One region of the Stappia quadratibracata genome, then DNA from elsewhere that is predicted to be linked to it. Evidence: predicted binding sites of a transcription regulator. Region 1 holds the regulator's gene; the other holds the start of a gene.
The links. The regulator PhoB, encoded in region 1, activates phosphate uptake and scavenging genes when phosphate is short. The targets are predictions, from matches to a motif close to TGTCATNNANCTGTCAT.

Region 1 (7,493 bases):
GCCTTTTCTGGGGAAAACCGTATCAATCCCCAGGTGAATCGCCCCCTCACCTTGAACCGCAAACCCGGCATATTGTAGCTTTGCAGTCAAGAAATACGAGATCTCGTGTATCCGACTCACAATAGCCTCAAAATCCGGCAATGAGCGGGGCACCCTCACGGTGTGCCGATAACCTTTTATTAACCAGATGTCGGGGCCCGATCAAACACGGAGTTGAGCGCATGTCCTGGACAAGCGAACGCGTCGACCTTCTCAAAAAGCTCTGGACCGACGGGCTGAGCGCCAGCCAGATCGCTGCAGAACTGGGCGGCGTGACCCGCAATGCGGTGATCGGCAAGGTCCACCGCCTCGGCCTGTCGGGACGCGCCAAGGCGGCGGCTCCCGCGCAGAAGGCGCGCACCAAGCCGGCCAAGGGCGGCGCGGAGGAAGCGGCACAGGCCGCGACCCAGCAGCAGGGCGGCAATGCCCCCTCGGCACCGCAGACGGTGGGCGCCACCGCGCTGAAGATCGAGACCGCTCCGGTCGCGGCTCCCGCGCCGCAGGCCAAGCCGGTTGCCGAGCTGGTGCCGATCGCCAAGCGCGCGACGATCCTGACCTTGACCGAGCGGACCTGCAAATGGCCGATCGGCGACCCGACCAAGGAAGACTTCTACTTCTGCGGCCACCCGTCGAACCCGGGCGTTCCCTACTGCACCTATCATTGCCGCATCGCCTACCAGCCGGCGAGCGACCGCCGCCGCGACCGCAACGTCGCCAACGGCTGAGGCAACGCCCCGGCCCGTTTCCGGGGGCGCAGTTACGAGAAAGGCCCGCCTGCGGTATCCGCGGCGGGCCTTTTCGCATTCTGGTGCCGGTTCGCAGATAGACGGCGCGACAGCCGCTCAGGCGTTTCCGCTAGCTGCGGGTTTCAGGAGGCGGCGGCGAACTGGTCGTTGAAGGCATAGCCGGCGCCGCGCACGGTGCGGATCGGATCCGGCACCTTGCCGCGGTTGATGGCCTTGCGCAGGCGCCCGACATGCACGTCGACCGTGCGCTCGTCGACATAGACGTCATGGCCCCAGACGCCGTCGAGCAGCTGCTCGCGCGAGAAGACGCGCCCCGGCGAGGTCATCAGGAACTCCAGCAGGCGAAACTCGGTCGGGCCGAGATGGATCTCGCGGCCCGAGCGGCGCACCCGGTGGGTCTCCCGGTCGAGTTCCAGATCCCCCGCGCGCAGCAGCGAGGAGACGACCTCCGGCTTTGCCCGGCGCAGCATCGCGCGCACCCGCGCCATCAGCTCCGGGATCGAGAACGGCTTCACCACATAGTCGTCGGCACCGGTGGCAAGGCCGCGGATGCGCTCCTGTTCCTCGCCGCGGGCGGTGAGCATGATCACCGGCAGACGTTCCGTCTCGGCACGCGAGCGCAGGCGGCGGCACAGTTCGATGCCGGACAGACCCGGCAGCATCCAGTCGAGAAGCAGCAGGTCCGGCTGGCTCTCGCGCAGGAGAAGATCGGCCTCGTCGCCGCGCATGCAGGTCTCGACCGTGTAGCCCTCGGCCTCGAGATTGTAGCGCAGCATCATGATGAGAGGCTCTTCGTCCTCGACAATAAGGACCTTCGGCATGTCGGATACCCTTGTCCAATCGACCCGGCCGGGAGGCATCGGCGCGGCTTTTCGCTCGCGCCGCCTTGCCGGCTCTCGTTGTCAGCGGCGGCGGACGGCAGGGCCGTCCGCGCCATCGTCAGGTTGCCAGGGCGTCCTCAGGACGCGGTATCGGTCTCGATGCCGGTCTCGTCGACCTTCTGACGCTCGTCGGTCGGCAGCACGCCGGTCGACATGTACATGACGTTCTCGGCGATGTTGGTTGCATGGTCGCCGATGCGCTCGATGTTCTTGGCGCAGAACAGCAGATGGGCGCAGACCGAGATCTGCCGCGGATCCTCCATCATGTAGGTGAGGAGTTCGCGGAAGATCGAAGTGTAGAGCGCGTCGACCTCGTCGTCGCGGTCGCGCACGGAGGCCGCCGCCACGCCGTCCCGGCCGGCATAGGCATCCAGCACATCCTTGAGCTGGCTCTGGGCGAGCTCGGTCATGTGCTCCACGCCGAGGGCGAACTTCTTGGAGTCGAAGGTACCCTCGATGGCGATGACGCGCTTGGCGACGTTCTTGGCGAGATCGCCGACGCGCTCAAGGTCGTTGGAGATGCGCATCGCCGAGATCACGTCGCGCAGGTCGCTGGCGACCGGCTGACGGCGGGCGATGATCAGGATCGCCTGCTCCTCGATCTCGAACTGCAGGGCATCGACCCGCTTGTCCTGTGCGATCACGCGGCGGGCAAGCTCCTTGTCCATGCGCACCAGGGCCTGCACGGAATCGTTCAGCATCATCTCGGCGAGGCCGCCCATCTCCGACACCCGGCCGGCGACTTCCTTCAGCTCCTCGTCGAACGACGAAACGGTATGTTGGCTCATGTCTCTTCTCCATTCGGGGCGCGGCAAGGTGCACGCGTCATCCCGTCTGTTCCCGCGGCTGGTCCAGACTAGCCGAAGCGGCCGGTGATGTAGTCCTGGGTGCGCTTGTCCCGGGGGTTGGTGAAGATGTCGTTCGTCGCCCCTTCCTCGACTAGGTTGCCGAGGTGGAAGAAGGCCGTGCGCTGCGAGACGCGGGCGGCCTGCTGCATGGAGTGGGTGACGATGACGATCGTGTAGTTCTCGCGCAGCTCGTCGATCAGCTCCTCCACCTTGGCGGTGGCGATGGGATCGAGGGCCGAGCAGGGCTCGTCCATCAGGATCACTTCCGGGCTGACGGCGATGGCGCGGGCAATGCACAGGCGCTGCTGCTGGCCGCCGGACAGGCCGGTGCCCGGCTCGTCGAGGCGGTCCTTCACCTCGTTCCACAGGCCGGCCTTCTGCAGGCTGGAGGCGACGATCTCCTCCAGCGCCGCCTTGTTGCGGGCCAGGCCATGGATGCGCGGGCCGTAGGCGATGTTGTCGAAGATCGACTTGGGGAACGGGTTCGGCTTCTGGAACACCATGCCGACCTTGGCGCGCAGCTGCACGGGGTCGACCTTGGGATCGTAGATGTCCTCTCCGTCGATCAGGATGTTGCCCTCGACGCGGCAGACGTCGATCGTGTCGTTCATCCGGTTGATGCAGCGAAGGAAGGTCGACTTGCCGCAGCCCGACGGGCCGATGAAGGCGGTGACCGTCTTCTCCTCGATGCGGATGCTCACATCCTTGATGGCGTGGGTGTCGCCGTAGAAGACCTGGACCTTCTCGGCTGAAATCTTGGCCTCGTTCATGGCGGCGACTTTCTCAGGCTTGGTCATTTGGTTCATGGCTTGGAAAGCCCCCTTACCAGCGACGCTCGAAACGACGGCGCAGGATGATCGCGACGATGTTCATGGTCATGAGGAACAGCAGCAGGACGATGATGCCGCCCCATGCCCGCTCGTAGAAGGCCGGGTCCGCGCGCTTGGCCCACTCGTAGATCTGGGCCGGCATGGCCGAGTTCGGATCGAGGAAGCCGGAGGCGAGGCTGCCGGGGTAGTTGGAAGCGATGAAGCCGACCATGCCGATGAGCAGCAGCGGCGCGGTCTCGCCGAGTGCCTGGGCAAGGCCGATGATGGTGCCGGTGAGGATGCCGGGTGCGGCCAGCGGCAGCACATGGTGGAACACCGACTGCATCTTGGAGGCGCCGACACCCAGCGCTGCATCGCGGATCGACGGCGGCACCGCCTTCAGCGAGGCACGCGTCGAGATGATGATGGTCGGCAGCGTCATCAGCGTCAGGACCAGGCCACCGACGATCGGTGCCGACTGCGGCAGGTGTGCGAACTGGATGAACGCCGCAAGGCCGAGGATACCGAAGACGATGGAAGGCACCGCCGCCAGGTTCGAGATGTTGACCTCGATCAGGTCGGTGAAGCGGTTCTTCGGTGCGAATTCCTCAAGATAGATCGAGGCGGCGACACCGATGGGCAGCGACAGGAACAACACCACCAGCATCATGTAGAGCGAGCCGATCATCGACACGCCGATGCCGGCCTGCTCGGGACGCGAGTCCGAGGCGTCGGACCCGGTGATGAAGTCCATGTTGAAGCGCTTCTCAACGACGCCCTTGTCCGCCATCTGGTCGACCAGGTCGAGATGGGCGGCATCGAGGTTCTTGTCGTTGACGAGCGCTTCGCGGGTGACGCGTCCCTTGAGGTAGCCGTCGACCCGCGAGGAGGCCAGCAGCTCGAACGTCACCGTCTCGCCGATGCGGCCCGGATTGGCGAGCACGAAGCTGCGCACCTGGGCGGCGGCGCCGGAGGACAGCATCTTGCGCAAGTCCGCTGGCTTCATGTCGGTGGAGATGCCGGCGCGGCCCAGCTCCGCTACGAGAGCCTGGTCGATCATCGCATTGTAGCGCGACGTCTTGACGATGGAGGCTTCCGCCTGCTCCACCGCGCTCTTTTCCAGCGTCACCGGAACGGAGACGAAGGTCTGGTTGAAGGCGGTGAGGCCGTTGCTGAAGATGGCGTAGAGAAGCGCCACCAGGAAGAACAGGCCGATCAGGATTGCAACGATGCCGTAGATCTTGAAGCGGCTCTCGGCGGCATTGCGGCGGCGCGTCAGGGCGTCGACCTCGAGCAGCGACGTCTTCTTGCGGACGGCCTGCCCGGCTTCCTTGCCCGCGGGATAGCTCATGGCCGTGTCGGTCATTCGTACTGCTCCCGGTATTTGCGCACGATGTAGAGCGCGAAGATGTTCAGCCCCAGCGTGACCACGAAGAGGGTCATGCCCAGCGAGAAGGCGACCAAGGCCTCGGGGGAGGCGAAGTCGGCATCGCCGGTGAGCTGGCTGACGATCTTGGCGGTGACGGTGGTCATCGCCTCGAAGGGGTTGAGGCTCAGCTTGGCGGCGGCGCCCGCACCCAGCACCACGATCATGGTCTCGCCGATGGCGCGCGAGGCGGCCAGCAGGATGGCGCCGACGATGCCCGGAAGCGCGGCCGGCAGGATCACCTGCTTCACCGTCTCCGAATGGGTGGCGCCGAGACCGAGGGAGCCGTCACGCATGGCCTGCGGAACGGCGTTGATGATGTCGTCGGACAACGAGCTGACGAAGGGGATCAGCATGATGCCCATCACCAGACCGGCGGTCATGACCGCCGTGCCGCCGGCCATCCAGTTGACGCCGAGCAGGCCGCCATTGCCGAAGACGTCGACCAGCAGCGGGCCGACCGTAAGCAGCGCGAACAGGCCGTAGACGATGGTGGGGATGCCGGCGAGCACCTCCAGCAGCGGCTTGGCCACGGCGCGGACAGCCGGGGTGGCATACTCGGAGAGATAGATCGCCGCGAAGAGGCCGACGGGAACCGAGACCGCCAGGGCGATCAGCGAGATGTAGAGCGTTGCCCAGATCAGCGGCACGATGCCGAGCTCGGAGCCGCCGCCGAAGCTCGGGCTCCAGGTCAGACCGAAGAAGAAGTCGGCCGCCGGGTAGAGGCGGAAGAACTCGACCGTGTTGAAGATCAGCGACAATGCGATGCCGACGGTCGTCAGGACGGCGATGGAGGCGGCTGCGATGAGGATCCAACGCACGACCCGCTCCACGGAGTTGCGGGCGCGAAAATCCTTGTTGGAGCGCTGCCAGGCCCAGGCCGCGCCGAGAACGGCAAGGCCGAGAACCACGATGGCCCGGCCGAGGTCGCCAAGGCCGGACAACTCGCGGTAGCGCTGTGCAGCGTGCAGGGTCTCGGAGGTCACGTCCGAGCCGAGTGCGACGCCGACCTGGCCGAGACGGTCGCGCACGTCGGTGAATTCGGTGCGGATCGATCCCGCCTGCTCGGAGGTGAGAGCGCCGGCGGCGACCGCGGTATCAAGTCCCTCGGCGACGCGGCGCACGTCGCTCATCACCAGGTCCAGAGAACTCTGGTCGATGGAAGCCTGCGAGATCATCGACGATACCTGGCCGTTGATCACCACAGGCTGGATGGCAAGCCAGAGCACGAGGGCGAGAAAGGCCGGGATCATCGCGGCGAGCGCAACGTTCCAGCCATAATATCCGGGAAGGGAATGCAGCAGGCGGATGTCTCCGCCGGCGCTGGCCATCGCCCGGCCGCGACCCAGAACGAAGCCGGCCGCCGCAAGGGCAAGTATCACGAGAACGATCAGCGGCAAGGACATGAGGCTGAAAATCCGGAGCTCGGGGAAGAAAAAGGGGGCGGCAAAGCCCTGAAAGGCGCCGCCCCCTTGCTAGTCCGACCGGCTCAGTGCGTGAGCGTGGTCTCGGAGGCGACCGCTTCCTGGACCTTGGCCAGCTCCGGGTCGGAGACCAGGCCGTACTGGGCCAGCGGGCCGTCCGGACCGGCCAGCTCGTCGGAGACGAAGAACTGGGCGAACTCCTTCAGGCCCGGGATCACGCCGATGTGCGCCTTCTTGACGTAGAAGAACAGCGGGCGGGAAACCGGGTACTCGCCGGAAGCGATCGACTGGGTCGAGGGGACCACGTCCGACATGGTCGCGACCTTCAGCTTGTCGGTGTTGTTCTCGTAGAAGGCGAGACCGAACACGCCGATGCCCGCCTTGTTGGCGTCGAGACGGGCGAGCGTCTCGGTGTAGTCGCCATCGATGTCAACCGAACGGCCGTCGGTGCGAAGCGTGATGCACTTCTTCGCAGCTTCCTTCTTGTCCATGCCGCCGTCGACGAGGGCCTTGAGCGCGCCGCTGTCTTCGCAGCCCTGCATCATGACCTTCTCTTCGAAGACTTCACGGGTGCCGTGCTTGGTGCCCGGGACGAAAGCCTGGATTTCCTGCTCCGGCAGGGCGTCGTTGACCTGCTTCCAGCTCGTGGCGGAGTTGGCAGCGAGCTTGCCGTCGACGACGACTTCAGCGGCGAGCGCCTTATACCAGTCGGTCGGGGTGAAGGCGAAGTCGGCGCCATTGATGTCCGAGGCGAAGACGATGCCGTCATAGCCGATGCGGACCTCCATGATGTCGGTCACGCCGGCCTCGGCGCAGGCCTTGATCTCGCTCTCGCGGATGGCACGCGAAGCGTTGGCGATGTCGATGGTGTTCTCGCCGACGCCGGTGCAGAACTTCTTCAGACCGGCGGAGGAACCGCCCGACTCGACCACCGGGGTCGGGAAGTCGGTGTTCTCGCCGAAGGCCTCGGCAACGATGGAGGCGTAGGGAAGAACCGTCGAGGAGCCGGCGATCTGGATCTGGTCGCGAGCGATGGCGGCGCCAGCGAAGGCGACCGAAGCGACCGCGGTCGCGCTGAGAAGAGCTTTGATGTTCACCTGACCTCTCCCTGGATTTCAGGATTTCTCACGTTACCTCGCAGACTTATTCCCGCGAGGTCGAGGGCACCCTAGTCCTGGCCCGTGATGCTTATATGAAGGTCCGGTATCAGTTTTGTGACAGTTCAACGCCTTGATCGGAAATGACTTTTCGATCAGCAACAGGGAGTTCGGCGTCTTTTGCGACAGGAAACCTGGCGGTGAAGACCGCCCCCTTGCCGGG
Region 2 (7,493 bases), 2.7 Mb from region 1:
ACCGGCTCAAGCCAGGTCTCCATCTCCGCATCCGCCAGGTGCGAGGTGACGCTCTGCGTATCCGGCCTGCGGGCTTCCTCGGCGTAGAACTCGACGAAGGCAGCCGCATAGTCGATCTCGCCGCGCGCCTCGGAAATCGGTTTGCCCTGCTCCAGCGTCATCAGCCGGGCGAGATCCTCGCGATTGTCGCAGATGAGCTCGAACCAGCGGCGCAGAAGACGCGTGCGCTCCTGAGGCAGGAGGGCCGACCAACTGGAGAAGGCCTTGTGCGCGGGGTCGATGGCAGCGCGCGCCTCATCCGCGGAGAGGCTGGCCACATCGCCGAGCCGGCTGCCGTCGGCGGGGTTGCGCACCGGGAAGGTGCGGCCGTCCGTTGCCGCCGACCAGCGTCCGGCGACATAGGAGAACTGCCTGAGCAGGCGGGCGTCCTCGAGAAGAGGGGCGGTCCGTTCCGCGGATCTGGTGACCGGTGCCGTCATGTTCCGTCTCCCGCATGTGACTGGGTCGATGCGGCGCTGTTCGCCGCGACGGGGACACCATGGCGCGAAAACGGAGGAACAAGCGTCTGAAGCGGCCCGGCGAGGGAGACGATTCGTCTTTTTTGCGGCTGGCCGGCAGGCCGATCAGTCTGCCTTGCCGAGCAGCAGATCGAGCGGCGGGGCGTGTCCCGTCTTCACCGGTTTGGTGACGATGTAGGTGTAGTAGCGGGCCAGCCCGAGCCCCTGGTCGAGCAGCCGGTCGATCAGCCGCTGATAGCTGTCGACATCGCGCGTGACCACCTGCAGCAGGTAGTCGAACCCACCCCCGAGCGCCCAGCACTGGACGATCTCCGGATAGGTCTCCACCGCACGCTCGAAGGCCTGAAAGGCCGCCGAACTGTGGTTTTCCAGCTCGAGCGTGACGAAGACGGTGACGTGGGGGGCGGTCTTGCGCAGGGCGACCTCGGCCCGATAGCCCTCGATGACCCCGGCCTTTTCCAGCCGCTTGAGCCGCTCCCAGCAGGGCGTCGGGCTGAGATTGATGCGCCGCGCGAGCTCCGCCTTGGACAGGCGGCCCTCGCGGGAAAGGACCTTCAGGATGGCGATGTCACGGTCGTCGAGGCGGATCATGCAAGGGTCATAGCGGGGTTGGGGCAGGAGAGTCCATCTGCCAGAGGATGCCACGGCGTTCAAGACGCGGCCGCGATGGTTCATTCTGACGGGTTTTCAAATGGCAGGGGGAGCGTGCACAGTGCGCCGATGATCTGCCGGATCGCCATGCGAATGTCCGGCCGTTGGGGAGTGACAGGAATGCCGGCCACCGAACTTCCGTTTTCCGATGCGGAATTCTCCAGGCGACTCGAAAAGGTGCGCAAGGAAATGCGCGAGCGGGACATCGACGTTCTGTTCGTCGAGGATCCTGCCAACATGGCCTGGCTGACCGGCTATGACGGCTGGTCATTCTACGTCCATCAGGGCGTCCTCGTCTTCCATGACGCCGATCCCCTTTGGTGGGGCCGCCGGCAGGACGCCAACGGAGCGGTGCGCACCGTGTGGATGCCCGATGAGCGGGTGGCGTTCTATCCCGACCACTATGTGCAATCGACCGTTCGCCATCCGATGCAGACGCTGGCGGAGCTGATCCGCGAGGCCGGGCTCGGCAAGGCCCGGATCGGCGTGGAGCTGGAGAACTACTACTTTTCCGCCAAGGCCTTCCTGACCCTTCAGGAGGAACTGCCACAGGCGACCTTCGTCGACGCGACAGCGCTGGTGAACTGGCAGCGTGCGGTGAAGTCCGACGAGGAACTTGTGTTCATGCGCCGGGCCGCGCGGATTTCGGAGAAGATCATCGACGGCATCTTCGACCGGATCCATCCCGGCATGCGCAAGACGGATCTGGTCGCCGACATCTACGCCGACGCGATCCGCGGCACGGAGGACGCCTGGGGCGATTATCCCTCGATCGTTCCGCTGCTGCCGAGCGGATCGGATGCGGCGGCGCCCCACCTGACCTGGGACGGGCGGCACATCGCCGCCGATACGGCGACGTTCTTCGAGATCGCCGGCTGCTACCGGCGCTATCACGTGCCGTTCTGCCGGACGGTCTATCTCGGCAAGCCGCCGCAATTTCTGCTGGATGCGGAAAAGGCGCTGGTCGAGGGGCTGGAGGCTGGTCTTGAGGCCGCGCGCACCGGCAACCGGGCCAGCGATATCGCACAGGCGCTGGGCGCTCCGCTGGAGCGGGCCGGCATCGACCGTGCCGCGCGCTGCGGCTATCCGATCGGCGTGTCCTATCCGCCGGACTGGGGCGAGCGGACGATCTCGCTGCGTCCGGGCGACGACACGGTGCTGGAAGCAGGCATGACCTTCCACTTCATGCCGGGCCTGTGGATGGACAATTGGGGGCTGGAGATCACCGAGAGCATCCTGATCCGCGAAGACGGCCCGGCGGAGTGCCTGTGCAACCGTCCGCGCGCGCTCTTCGTCAAGGATTAAGGCGGCAGGACGGACCGGTATGGCACTGATCGACGACACCAAGACCCTGCTCGGGGAGCTGATCTCCTTCGCCACCGTTTCGAGCGACGGCAATCTGGAGCTCATAGCCTGGGCCGCGGACCGGCTGGGAGACCTAGGCGCCGAGACCCGGGTGATGGTCGACGAGACCGGGAGCAAGGCCAACCTGTTCGCGACCATCGGTCCGAACGAGGATGGCGGCATCGTGCTGTCCGGCCATAGCGATGTGGTGCCGGTGGCGGATCAGGACTGGTCGTCCGATCCGTTCCGCATGCGCGAGGCGGATGGGCTGCTGTACGGGCGCGGTGCCTGCGACATGAAGGGCTTCATCGCCGCGGTCCTGGCGACGGCGCCGCTCTTTGCCGCGTCGAAGCTGTCGCGACCGGTGCATATCTGCCTGACCTATGACGAGGAGGTCGGCTGCCTGGGTGCTCGCAAACTGGTGAGCGAGTTGCCCGGCATGGGCGTGCGGCCGGCGCTCGCCGTCATCGGCGAGCCGACGGAAATGCGGATCATCGAGGGGCACAAGGGCTGCTGCGAGTACACCACGAGTTTTCGCGGCCTGGAGGGGCATGGCTCGGCTCCCGATGCCGGCGTCAACGCGGTGGAATATGCGCTGCGCTACGGCATGCGGCTGATGGAGCTGAAGGAGCAGTTGAAGGAGAGGGCGCCTGCGGCCAGCCGCTTCGATCCGCCCTGGACGACGCTGCAGCTCGGGCGGCTTGTGGGCGGCGTGGCGCACAACGTCATTCCCGGGCTGGCCAGCCTCGATTGGGAGATGCGCCCCGTCACCGAGGCCGACCGTGCCTATGTGTGCGAAGCCATCGATGCCTATGTCCACGACGAGCTGCTGCCGGCCATGCGCGCCGTGCACCCGCAAGCTTCGATCCGCCGCGAAGTGGTGGGTGAGGTCGCTGGGCTGGAGCCGGTGGATGACAACGAGGCGCGCCGCATCGTCGCCGAACTGACGGGCGCCAACGGTGCCGATGTCGTCTCCTTCGGGACGGAGGCCGGCCTGTTCCAGCAGCTGGGAATGTCGGTCGTCGTCTGCGGCCCGGGCTCGATCGCGCAGGCCCACAAGCCGGACGAGTTCGTATCGCTCGATCAGCTCGGAGCATGTCTTGCGATGCTCGAGCGGCTGGCTGGCCGCCTGCGCGCTTCCTAGGCTGCACAACGCTCCTCTGCTCAGGACGACGAGCCGGGCTCGGTTGCGACCGAGAGGCTGACGCGGTCTGCGGCAAAGCGGCTGTGGCTGGCCTGGATCGGATGCCCCTGCGCATCGACGTTGAGCGAACGGGTGAGCAGGACCACGGCACCGGGCTGCAGGGCAAGGTCCGCCCGGTCGGAGGCGGTGGCCGGGGCTGCCGAAATCTCCGTCGACTGACGCACATAATCGGCGACGCCGCAGGCCGCCAGCGCCCGCGTGATCGATCCTTCGCGGCGATAGGCGTCGGGCAGTCCGGCGAAGCGTTCGGCGTCGAACCAGTGGACGGCGCGGGACAGGGGGACCCCGTCCGCCTCGCCAAGCGTTTCGAGCCGGAGCAGCGGGGCCCCCTCGGCGAGCCGCAATTGAGCCGCAAGTTCCGGTGTCGCGCTTTCCTGCGAGACGCCGACGAGGCGCGTAACGGCCTGAGCCACCTGCCCGCCGAGGCCGGCGGAAAAGCGGGTGCGGGTGCCGATCGGGTAGGTGACGCGACGACGCGGGACGATGGTGGTGCCGCGCCCCTGTACGGTCTCCACGACGCCTTCCCGGGCAAGTGCCGCCAGGGCCTGCCGTACCGTGTGGCGGTTGACGTCGAAGCGCGCGGCCAGCACCGCCTCGGTCGGCAGGCGCCCCGTGTCGTCATGATCGCCATTGCCGATGGCAGCGCGAATTTCGTCGGCGATCTGCCGCCACAGGGCGACCCCCGTCTGCCGTTCAATTCCGCTCATGCATGTCCCTTCGCCGCCGCTTCGGCCCTCGCTCTTCTAGCAAGGCCGGGCGCTGACAGCCAACAACTGTCGGGGCATGTGCTTGCCCATGCCCAGGCCCATGCCCAAGGACGAGGGGGCGGGCCGGCGCTGTCATGCCGTCGTCACGCGGAACTTGTAGGCTCCATTCTGTCGGTTGTCTATAATACTAGACAAATATGAGTGGCGGGTGTAGTCAGCCTGGAGCTCTAAGGGCATGCCGCCGCGGTTGCGGAGACTGGCAATCGTCCGGGCAAGTGCGAATTCAGGAACGGAGCGGCAGATGGCGGAAGCTGAAACGCAAAGCGAGGCGGGGCCTGGCCTCAAGCGGCTGATGGACGTGCTGGCGGCCTCTCCCGGCGTGGAGATCGCGGCCTGCGCGGCGGCGCTCGGCGACCTGCCGGAGGCGATGCCGGTGCGCGGACCCGAGATCGGGCTGGTCATGGTGCGCGGCCGCATCGGCGGCGACGGTGCCCCCTTCAACCTTGGAGAGGCGGCGGTGACGCGGGCCACCGTCCGGCTCGCCGGCGGCACCGTCGGCCACGCCTATGCGCTGGGACAGGACAGGGCAAAGGCGCGCCTTTCTGCGGTGCTTGCTGCCATGTGGAGCGACGGCGCGCGCCGCGACGACATCGAGGCGCACGTGTTGGCGCCGCTGGCAGCGGCCCGTGCGGGCGAGATCTCCCGCGTCAAGCGCGAGGCGGCGGCCACCCGCGTCGACTTCTTCACAATGGTCCGGGGAGACGACTGATGTCCGAAGCCCTTCTTTCCACGGTTGCCGTCTCCGGCGGCTTCAACGGTCCGGTTTTCGAGGCGCAGGCCGTCTTTCGCGCCCTGATGGATGCGATGGCCCGCCCCGGCACCGTTCATGATCTTCCCGTCTCCATCGCGCCGCCCGCGCCGCTGGGGCAGGGCTCCGGGGCAGTGGCGCTGGCGATGTGCGATCCCGATACGCCGGTCTGGCTCGGCGAAGGGGCCGACAGCGAGAGCGTGCGGGCCTGGCTGTCCTTCCAGTGCGGTGCGCCGGTGGTGCTGGGGGCCGAAAGGTCCGCTTTCGCCTTCGCAAGGGGCGCGAACATGCCGGCAATGGACGCCTTTGCCGTCGGAACGCAGGAATATCCCGACCGCTCGACGACGCTGGTGGTCGAGGTGGAGGCGCTGGAGGGCGGCGTGCGCCTGATGCTGGAGGGGCCCGGCATCGACGGTCAGCGGATCGTGGGGCCGGTCGGTCTGCCGGAAGATTTCGTGGCTCAACGCGCCGCGAACCGGGCGCTCTTTCCGCGCGGTGTCGATGTCGTGCTCGTCGCGGGGCTGCGCATGATGGCGCTGCCGCGCAGCACGGTCGTATCCCATGCCAACGAGACGGAGGCGGGCTGATGTATGTCGCAGTCAAGGGCGGCGAGGCGGCCATTGCCAACGCCCACAAGATGCTGGCCGACCGTCGCCGCGGCGACCGGTCCCTTCCCTCGATCACCGTCGAACAGCTCGTCGAGCAGCTGGCGCTGGCCGTCGACCGGGTGATGGCGGAAGCCTCCCTCTACGCGCCTGAGCTTGCCGCGCTGGCCGTCAAGCAGGCGCGGGGCGACATGATCGAAGCGATCTTCCTGCTGCGCGCCTATCGCACGACCCTGCCGCGCTTCGGTGCCTCGCTGCCGGTCGAGACCGGCGAGATGGTTGCCGAGCGGCGGGTTTCGGCCACCTACAAGGATTTGCCCGGGGGACAGGTTCTCGGTCCGACCTTCGACTACACGCATCGCCTGCTCGATCCTGCCCTTGCCGGCGACGAGACGGTGGCGCCGGCCCCGGCGCGCGAAAGCGAAGGCGAGCCGCTGACCCGCGTCGCCGACATTCTGGCGCAGGAAGACCTGATCGAGCGGGCCTATTCGGAAGACCCGGCCGAGATGCCTCAGGAACCCTCCGGCGACCTGACGCGCGAGCCGATGGAGTTTCCGATGGCGCGCGATCTGCGCCTTCAGGCTCTTGCGCGCGGCGATGAGGGCTTTCTGCTGGCTCTCGGCTATTCCACCCAGCGCGGCTACGGGCGCACGCACCCCTTCGCCGGCGAGATCCGCATCGGCGAGGTTGAGGTAGAGATCGACGTGCCCGAGCTCGGTTTTGCCGTCTCGCTCGGCCGCATCCGCGTGACCGAATGCCAGATGGTCAACCAGTTCGCCGGCTCGGCGAAACTGCCGCCGCAGTTCACCCGCGGCTATGGCCTGGTGTTTGGCCAGTCGGAGCGCAAGGCGATGGCGATGGCACTCGTCGACCGGTCGCTGCGCGCCGGCGAGCTGGGCGAGGACCGCGTTGCCCCGGCGCAGGACGAGGAATTCGTCATCTCCCATGCCGACAACGTCCAGGCGACGGGCTTCGTCGAGCATCTGAAACTGCCGCACTATGTCGACTTCCAGGCGGAGCTGGATCTCGTCCGCCGGATGCGGGCCGAGTTCGAGGCGCGGCAGACACGTGAAAGCGACACGCAGGAGGCTGCCGAATGAGCGCTGCAACCGCACTCGGCGACGACCTCGCCACCTACAACTTCGCCTATCTGGACGAGCAGACGAAGCGGATGATCCGCCGGGCCATTCTCAAGGCCATCGCCATTCCCGGATACCAGGTGCCCTTTGCCAGTCGCGAGATGCCCATGCCTTATGGCTGGGGCACCGGCGGCGTGCAGGTGACTGCCTCGATCCTCGGGCCGCAGGACGTCCTGAAGGTCATCGACCAGGGGGCGGACGACACCACCAATGCGGTGTCGATCCGTGCGTTCTTCCAGAAGGTGGCCAGCGTCGCGGTGACCACGAAAACGCGCGAGGCGACGATCATCCAGACGCGCCACCGCATCCCGGAAGAGAAGCTGCAGGCCGGACAGGTGCTGGTCTACCAGGTGCCGATCCCCGAGCCGCTGCGCTTCCTGGAACCGCGCGAGACCGAGACGCGCAAGATGCATGCGCTCGAGGAATACGGCCTGATGCACGTCAAGCTGTACGAGGATATCGCCCGTCACGGCCATATCGCGACCACCTATGCCTATCCGGTGCTGGTGTCTGGTCG

Region 2: the regulator PhoB is predicted to act here: its motif matches at 4,555-4,571, upstream of phnF (phosphonate metabolism transcriptional regulator PhnF).

The regions. Positions count from the first base shown of each region.
Region 1 is NZ_JACMIA010000001.1:1,040,590-1,048,082, reverse strand. It holds gene H7H34_RS04800 (GcrA family cell cycle regulator) at 222-764, shown strand; gene phoB (phosphate regulon transcriptional regulator PhoB) at 908-1,606, opposite strand; gene phoU (phosphate signaling complex protein PhoU) at 1,744-2,454, opposite strand; gene pstB (phosphate ABC transporter ATP-binding protein PstB) at 2,523-3,284, opposite strand; gene pstA (phosphate ABC transporter permease PstA) at 3,337-4,689, opposite strand; gene pstC (phosphate ABC transporter permease subunit PstC) at 4,686-6,155, opposite strand; gene H7H34_RS04770 (substrate-binding domain-containing protein) at 6,239-7,270, opposite strand; gene H7H34_RS04765 (ATP-binding protein) at 7,380-7,493, opposite strand, start outside.
Region 2 is NZ_JACMIA010000001.1:3,780,091-3,787,583, reverse strand. It holds gene H7H34_RS16995 (NAD-dependent succinate-semialdehyde dehydrogenase) at 1-479, opposite strand, end outside; gene H7H34_RS16990 (Lrp/AsnC family transcriptional regulator) at 624-1,109, opposite strand; gene doeA (ectoine hydrolase DoeA) at 1,290-2,474, shown strand; gene argE (acetylornithine deacetylase) at 2,494-3,657, shown strand; gene phnF (phosphonate metabolism transcriptional regulator PhnF) at 3,678-4,424, opposite strand; gene phnG (phosphonate C-P lyase system protein PhnG) at 4,726-5,193, shown strand; gene phnH (phosphonate C-P lyase system protein PhnH) at 5,193-5,819, shown strand; gene H7H34_RS16960 (carbon-phosphorus lyase complex subunit) at 5,819-6,937, shown strand; gene H7H34_RS16955 (alpha-D-ribose 1-methylphosphonate 5-phosphate C-P-lyase PhnJ) at 6,934-7,493, shown strand, end outside.